2 linked regions of the Roseateles amylovorans genome follow. The protein of the gene in region 1 interacts with the protein of each later gene in a pairwise test. Links are inferred from orthologs where the notes say so. Each region holds a gene or a part of one and is shown in the gene's direction. Other genes may lie near its edges. The genes, in order: pheT and secD.

Region 1 (3,412 bases):
CAACCCATGCCCGAGATCCGGGTGATCGCCCCCGGACGCACCTACCGGGTCGACAGCGATGCCACCCACTCGCCGATGTTCCACCAGGTCGAAGGCCTGTGGGTGGGCGAGAACATCAGCTTCAAGGACCTCAAGTCCGTCTACGTGAACTTCATGCAGCAGTTCTTCGAGACGACGGACATGGAGATCCGCTTCCGCCCCAGCTACTTCCCGTTCACCGAGCCCAGCGCCGAGATCGACATGATGTTCGGCACCGGACCGCTGAAGGGCCGCTGGCTGGAAGTGTCCGGTTCCGGTCAGGTGCATCCGCAAGTGATCCGCAACATGGGCCTGGATCCGGAGCGCTACATCGGTTTCGCGTTTGGTTCCGGCATCGACCGGCTGGCCATGCTCCGCTACGGCGTCAACGACCTGCGGCTGTTCTTCGACGGCGACCTGCGATTCCTGTCGCAGTTCAAGTAAGCCTCGCACCCCACAGTCGTTTGAGTCGCCTAGAGCGCAAGAGAGATAGACATGCAATTCCCTGAGTCCTGGCTGCGGGCCTTCTGCAATCCCGCGCTGAACACCCAAGAGCTGGCCGAGCTGCTGACGATGTCCGGTCTGGAAGTCGAAGAGCTGCGTCCGGTGGCGCCGCCCTTCCACGGCATCGTCGTCGCCGAGATCGTCGAAGCCGTCCAGCATCCGGATGCCGACCGACTGCGCGTGTGCAAGGTCAATGCCGGCGGACCGGAGCTGTTGCAGATCGTCTGCGGCGCGCCGAATGCCCGCGTGGGCATCCGCGTGCCGCTGGCCACCATCGGCGCCGAACTGCCCCCGGGCGATGACGGCAAACCGTTCAAGATCGGCAAGGGCAAGCTGCGCGGCGTCGACAGCTTCGGCATGCTGTGCTCGGCCCGCGAGCTGAAGCTGGCAGAGGACCATGGTGGTCTGCTGGAACTGGCGCTGGATGTGCCGATCGGCCAGAACATCCGCGACCACCTGAAGCTTGACGACACGCTGTTCACGCTGAAGCTGACGCCCAACCTGGCGCATGCCTTGAGCGTCTACGGCATCGCTCGCGAGGTCTCCGCCCTGACCGGCGCCCCGCTGATCGCGCCCGACATCCGACCCTCTTCCGTCGCCCATCAGGACAAGCTGCCGGTGCGCATCGAGGCGCCGGACCTGTGCGGTCGCTTCTCCGGTCGCATCGTGCGCAACGTCAACACGCAGGCGAAGACGCCGGCGTGGATGGTGGATCGCCTGGCGCGTTGCGGCCAGCGTTCGGTCTCGCCGCTGGTCGACATTTCCAACTATGTGATGTTCGAGCTGGGTCGTCCGTCCCACATCTTCGACCTGGACAAGATCCACGGCGAATTGGTCGTGCGCTGGGGCAAGGCCGGCGAGCAGTTGAAGCTGTTGAACGGCAACACCATCGAGCTGGATGCGCAGGTGGGCGTGATCGCCGACCGCGAGCAGGTCGAGTCTCTGGCCGGCATCATGGGCGGGGACGCGACGGCAGTGTCCGACGCGACCCGCAACGTCTATGTCGAGGCCGCGTTCTGGTGGCCCAAGGCGGTGATGGGGCGTTCGCGCCGCTTCAATTTCTCCACCGATGCGGGACATCGTTTCGAGCGGGGCGTGGATCCGGCCGGCACGGTGGACCACATCGAGCGCATCACCCAACTGATCCAGGAGATCTGCGGCGGAGATGCCGGCCCGATGGACGACCAGACCGTCGCACTGCCCGAGCGCAAGCCGGTGGCGCTGCGTGTCGAGCGCGCCGCGAAGATCATCGGCATGCCGCTGACCCAGGCGGAGTGTGAAGGCGTGTTCCAGCGCCTGGGCCTGGAATTCAGCGTCACCGCGCCGGGCGTGCTGACGGTGGTCCCGCCCACGTTCCGCTTTGACATCCAGATTGAGGAAGACCTCATCGAGGAAATCATCCGCGTGCTGGGCTATCCCAAGCTGCCGTCCACGCCGCCGTTGGCGCCGGTGGTCGGCAAGGTGCGCTCGGAGTCGCGCCGCGCGGTGCACGCCTTGCGCCATGCCATGGCCGCGCGAGACTATTTCGAGACGATCAACTTCAGCTTTGTCGAAGCGCGTTGGGAGCAGGAATTGGCCGGCAATGCTGCGCCGATCCAACTGCTGAATCCGATCGCCGCGCCCCTGGCGGTGATGCGCACCAGCCTGCTGGGCTCGCTGGTGCAGGTGCTGCGCAACAACCTGTCGCGCAAGGCGCCGCGCGTTCGCGTCTTCGAGATCGGGCGTGTGTTCCTGCGGGATGCTTCCGTCGTCGAAAGCGACACCACCATCGCCGGCATCGCCCAGCCGATGCGACTGGCCGGCCTGGCCTGGGGCCCGGCCGATCAGCAGCAATGGGGACAGAAAGACCGCCCGGTCGACTTCTTCGATGTGAAGGGCGATCTGGAAGCGCTGTTCGCGCCCCGCGTGCTGAGCTTCGAGCCGGCCGAGCATCCTGCGCTGCATCCGGGCCGCAGCGCCCGTGTGCTGCTGGACGGCGACGCCATCGGCGTGATCGGCGAGCTGCATCCGAAATGGCGTCAGGGCTATGAACTGCCCAGCGCCCCGGTGCTGTTCGAGCTGTCGCTCGATGCGGTGCTGGCCCGCACCCTGCCGCAGGGCAAGGGCGTGCCGCGGCTACAGGCGGTGCAGCGGGATCTGGCGGTGATCGTCGGCGAGCAGGTCACGCACGCTGCTTTGATGCAAGCCATCGAAGCCAGCGGCGAAGCCCTGGTACGCTCCGCGCGTTTGTTCGACGTCTTCAAGCCGGCCCAACCGTCGGGTGAACTGAAGGCGGGCGAGCGCAGCCTGGCCGTCCGGCTGGAACTGCTGGACGACGAGAACACCCTGACCGATGAGCGCATCGAGCAGGCGGTGGCCAAGGTGGTGGCGCAACTGGGCGAACAGCTCGGCGCGCGGCTGCGCGGCTGAGCGCGAGCCCGAGGAGGGAGAGAGGGAAGCCAATGAGCGACGACGAATTGAATGCGCAGGCCCGGGTGCTGCTCGGCAGCTTGGAAACGCCGACGCTGACCAAGGCCGAGCTGGCCGAACTGCTGTTCGACAAGCTCGGTCTGAACAAGCGCGAGTCCAAGGACATGGTCGAAGCCTTCTTCGACATCATTCACGACAGCCTGTCCAGCGGTCGCGAGGTGAAGCTGTCGGGCTTCGGCAACTTCAACATCCGGCGCAAGGCACCGCGGCCCGGGCGCAATCCGCGCACCGGGGAGGCGATCCCCATTGCGGCGCGTAATGTGGTGACGTTTCACGCCAGTCACAAATTGAAAGAAGCGGTCCAAGGCAACACGCCGGCGGCCGGAGACTTCGAGTAGAGTCTGACCTCCCTCCCAGCCGCCGGAGCACCTGATTCCAATGGACATCGCGCTTCCCGCCATTCCTGCCAAGCGTTACTTCA
Region 2 (3,205 bases), 3.9 Mb from region 1 along the record:
GGCAGCGAGGCCCAGAGGCCAGGACAGGGTGCATGACACGGGCGATGACAGGGGTGACGCGCGAGTCGAGGACAGGGGCAAACCCCTTGCCCGGCGGCCGTGCACGCTTTGACACCAAGCCATGGATTGAGTTCCCGAAGGTCAACCCCAGTTAAATCCGCGCCCGGGAGCGACCGGGTCGTCCGAAGCGGACGCATACAATCACCGGTTCTTTCGTCCGCCCGGCAGGCCCGTCCATTCGGGGCTGCGGCCCGGACGCTCATTTCCAGAGGGATATCGACGTGTTTATTTCCAACGCTTACGCCCAGACTGCGGGTGCATCCGATCCGACCGGTGGCTTCCTGGGCATGCTGCCGCTGGTGCTCATGTTCGTGGTGCTGTATTTCGTCATGATCCGCCCGCAGATGAAGCGCCAGAAGGAACACCGCGCGATGGTCGAGGCGCTGGCCAAGGGCGACGAGGTCATCACCACCGGCGGCCTGCTGGGCAAGGTCACCAAGATGGGTGAGGTCTACCTGAGCGTCGAGGTCGCCACCGGCGTCGAGATCCAGGTTCAGCGTTCCGCCGTGCTGCAGGTGCTGCCCAAGGGCACCGTCGGCAAGTAAGCAGAACAATCCAGACGCCGCAGCCTCGTTCTCGAGCGCGGCGTCCCTGACGACCCGGCCCGTGCCTCGCACCGGCCGGGTCCGCTTTGAGTGGCGCCCGTGCGTCACGTCTGGTTTGCAGAGGATGTCCTCATGAACCGTTATCCGCTGTGGAAGTACGCGCTCCTGCTGGTGGCGCTGCTGGTCGGCTTGATCTACACCTTGCCCAATCTGTTCGGCGAAGCGCCGGCGGTGCAGGTCTCCAGCGCCAAGGCCACCGTGAAGGTGGACGATGCCGTGCGCCAGCGCGTCGAGCAGGCCTTGGCCGAGGCCAAGGTGAATGCCGACTTCGTGCACCTGGAAGGCACGTCGGTGCGTGCCCGATTCAACGACACCGACAGCCAGATGAAGGCCCGCGACACCATCGCGCGCGCACTCAACGGCACGGAGACGGAGTCGCCGCCCTACATCGTGGCGCTGAACCTGGTGTCGCGTTCCCCCCAGTGGCTGACCAGTCTGGGCGCTTACCCCATGTACCTGGGCCTGGACCTGCGCGGCGGCGTGCACTTCCTGATGCAGGTGAACATGAAGGCGGCGCTGACCAAGAAGGCCGAATCGCTCTCGAGCGACATCCGAGCCCTGCTGCGTGACCGCAACATCCGCCACGCCGGCATCGCCCGCGATGGCGACAACGTCGTCATCAATTTCCGGGACGAGCCCACCCGCGGCCAGGCCCTGGACGTGCTGCGCGGCCAGTTCCCTGAAGTCGCCTGGACCTCGCTGGGCGCCGGCACCGAGCTGCGCCTGTCCGGCACCCTCACGCCGGCCGCCGTGATTGCCGTGCAGGACGCCGCGATCAAGCAGAACATCACCACCCTGCACAACCGGGTCAACGAGCTTGGCGTGGCCGAGCCGGTGATCCTGCAGCAAGGCCGCGACCGTGTCGTGGTGCAGCTGCCCGGCGTGCAGGACACCGCCAAGGCCAAGGACATCATCGGCCGTACCGCCACGCTGGAAATGCGCCTGGTGGACGACAGCGCCGAGGCCCAGGCCGCCCTCGGCGGCGGCCCGCTGCCCTTCGGCACCGAGCGCTTCATCGACAGCAGCCACGCCCGTGCGGGCGAACCGGGCTATCCCATCATCGTCAAGCGCCAGGTGATCGTCACCGGCGACAACCTCAACGATGCCCAGCCCAGCTTCGACGAGAACCAAAACCCCTCCGTGACCCTGACCATGGACGCCAAGGGCGCCCGGATCATGAAGGAGGTCTCGCGCGAGAACATCAAGAAGCGCATGGCCATCATCCTGTTCGAGAAGGGCAAGGGCGAGGTTGTGACCGCGCCGACCATCCAGAGCGAACTCGGCAACCGTTTCTCGATCACCGGCAGCATGACGCCCCAGCAGGCCAGCGACACCGCGCTGCTGCTGCGCGCCGGCTCGCTGGCCGCGCCGATGGAAATCATCGAAGAGCGCACCATCGGCCCGTCGCTGGGCAAGGAGAACATCGACAAGGGCATCGCGTCGGTCACCTGGGGCTTCGTGGCCGTGGCGATCTTCATGTGCCTGTACTACATGATCTTCGGCATGTTCTCGGCCGTGGCGCTGGCATTCAACCTGCTGCTGCTGCTGGCCGTGCTGTCGATGATGCAGGCCACGCTCAGCCTGCCGGGCATTGCCGCCATTGCGCTGGTGCTGGGCATGGCGATCGACTCCAACGTGCTGATCAACGAGCGCATCCGCGAGGAACTGCGTGCCGGGCTGGCGCCGCAGCAGGCGATCCACGTCGGCTATGACCGCGCCTGGGCCACCATCTTCGACTCCAACGTCACCACCCTGATCGCCGGCATCGCGCTGCTGGCCTTCGGTTCGGGCCCGATCAAGGGCTTCGCGGTGGTGCATTGCCTGGGCATCGTCACCTCGATGATCTCGTCGGTGATGTTCTCGCGGGCCCTGGTCAACCTCTGGTATGGCCGTCGCAAGCGGCTGAAGTCGGTGTCGATCGGCACCGTCTGGAAGCCTGCGGGCGAGAGCGACATCGCTCCCACCGCCGAAACCCCCTGAGGGTGTCCCCAGAGCCCTAGAAGAGAGCGCACAACGCCATGGAATTCTTCCGAATCAAACGGGACATCCCGTTCATGAAGCACGCGTTGATTTTCAACGTCGTGTCCTTCCTGACCTTCGCCGCCGCCGTGTTCTTCCTGCTCACGCGCGGCCTGCACTTCTCGATCGAATTCACCGGCGGGACGGTGATCGAAGTCCAGTACGCCCAGGCGGCGGACATCAACAAGACCCGTCAGGTGGTCGAGCACATGGGCTTCGGCGAGGTGCAGGTGACCAACTTCGGCACCTCGCGCGACGTCATGATCCGCCTGCCGATCCGTCCCGAGATCAAGCAGGACGAGATGGTCGACCGCGTGTTCGGCGAGCTCTGCAAGGCTGAGAGCGGCCAGGTCGTGCAGCATCAGGAGATCTCGCCGCAGGGCGAGACCATCAGCAAGAAGGCCTGCGCGGTCAATCAGCAGGAACCGCTGACGCTGGCCCGCAGCGAGGTGGTGGGTCCGTCGGTCGGCGCCGAGCTGGCGCATGACGCGGCCATGGCGCTGGGCTTCACCGTCATCGGC

Evidence for each region.
Region 2: the proteins of pheT (region 1) and secD interact in binary tests that used the Escherichia coli proteins (3 or more experiments, as listed by UniProt). The link is inferred for Roseateles amylovorans from one-to-one orthologs.

Annotation. Positions count from the first base shown.
Region 1 is NZ_CP104562.2:4,689,798-4,693,209, reverse strand. The notes cover bases 125-3,222. They hold pheT (phenylalanine--tRNA ligase subunit beta), read left to right. Parts: upstream 125-513; coding sequence 514-2,931; downstream 2,932-3,222. Other genes in these bases: N4261_RS19465 (integration host factor subunit alpha), read left to right, coding at 2,964-3,222; N4261_RS19475 (phenylalanine--tRNA ligase subunit alpha), read left to right, coding at 125-462. Outside these bases: more of N4261_RS19475, read left to right, coding at 1-124; more of N4261_RS19465, read left to right, coding at 3,223-3,329; N4261_RS19460 (MerR family transcriptional regulator), read left to right, coding at 3,370-3,412.
Region 2 is NZ_CP104562.2:744,546-747,750, forward strand. What follows is about bases 301-3,191. They hold secD (protein translocase subunit SecD), read left to right. Parts: upstream 301-737; coding sequence 738-2,645; downstream 2,646-3,191. Other genes in these bases: yajC (preprotein translocase subunit YajC), read left to right, coding at 301-605; secF (protein translocase subunit SecF), read left to right, coding at 2,684-3,191. Outside these bases: more of yajC, read left to right, coding at 282-300; more of secF, read left to right, coding at 3,192-3,205. UniProt on the Escherichia coli protein: Part of the Sec protein translocase complex. Interacts with the SecYEG preprotein conducting channel. SecDF uses the proton motive force (PMF) to complete protein translocation after the ATP-dependent function of SecA.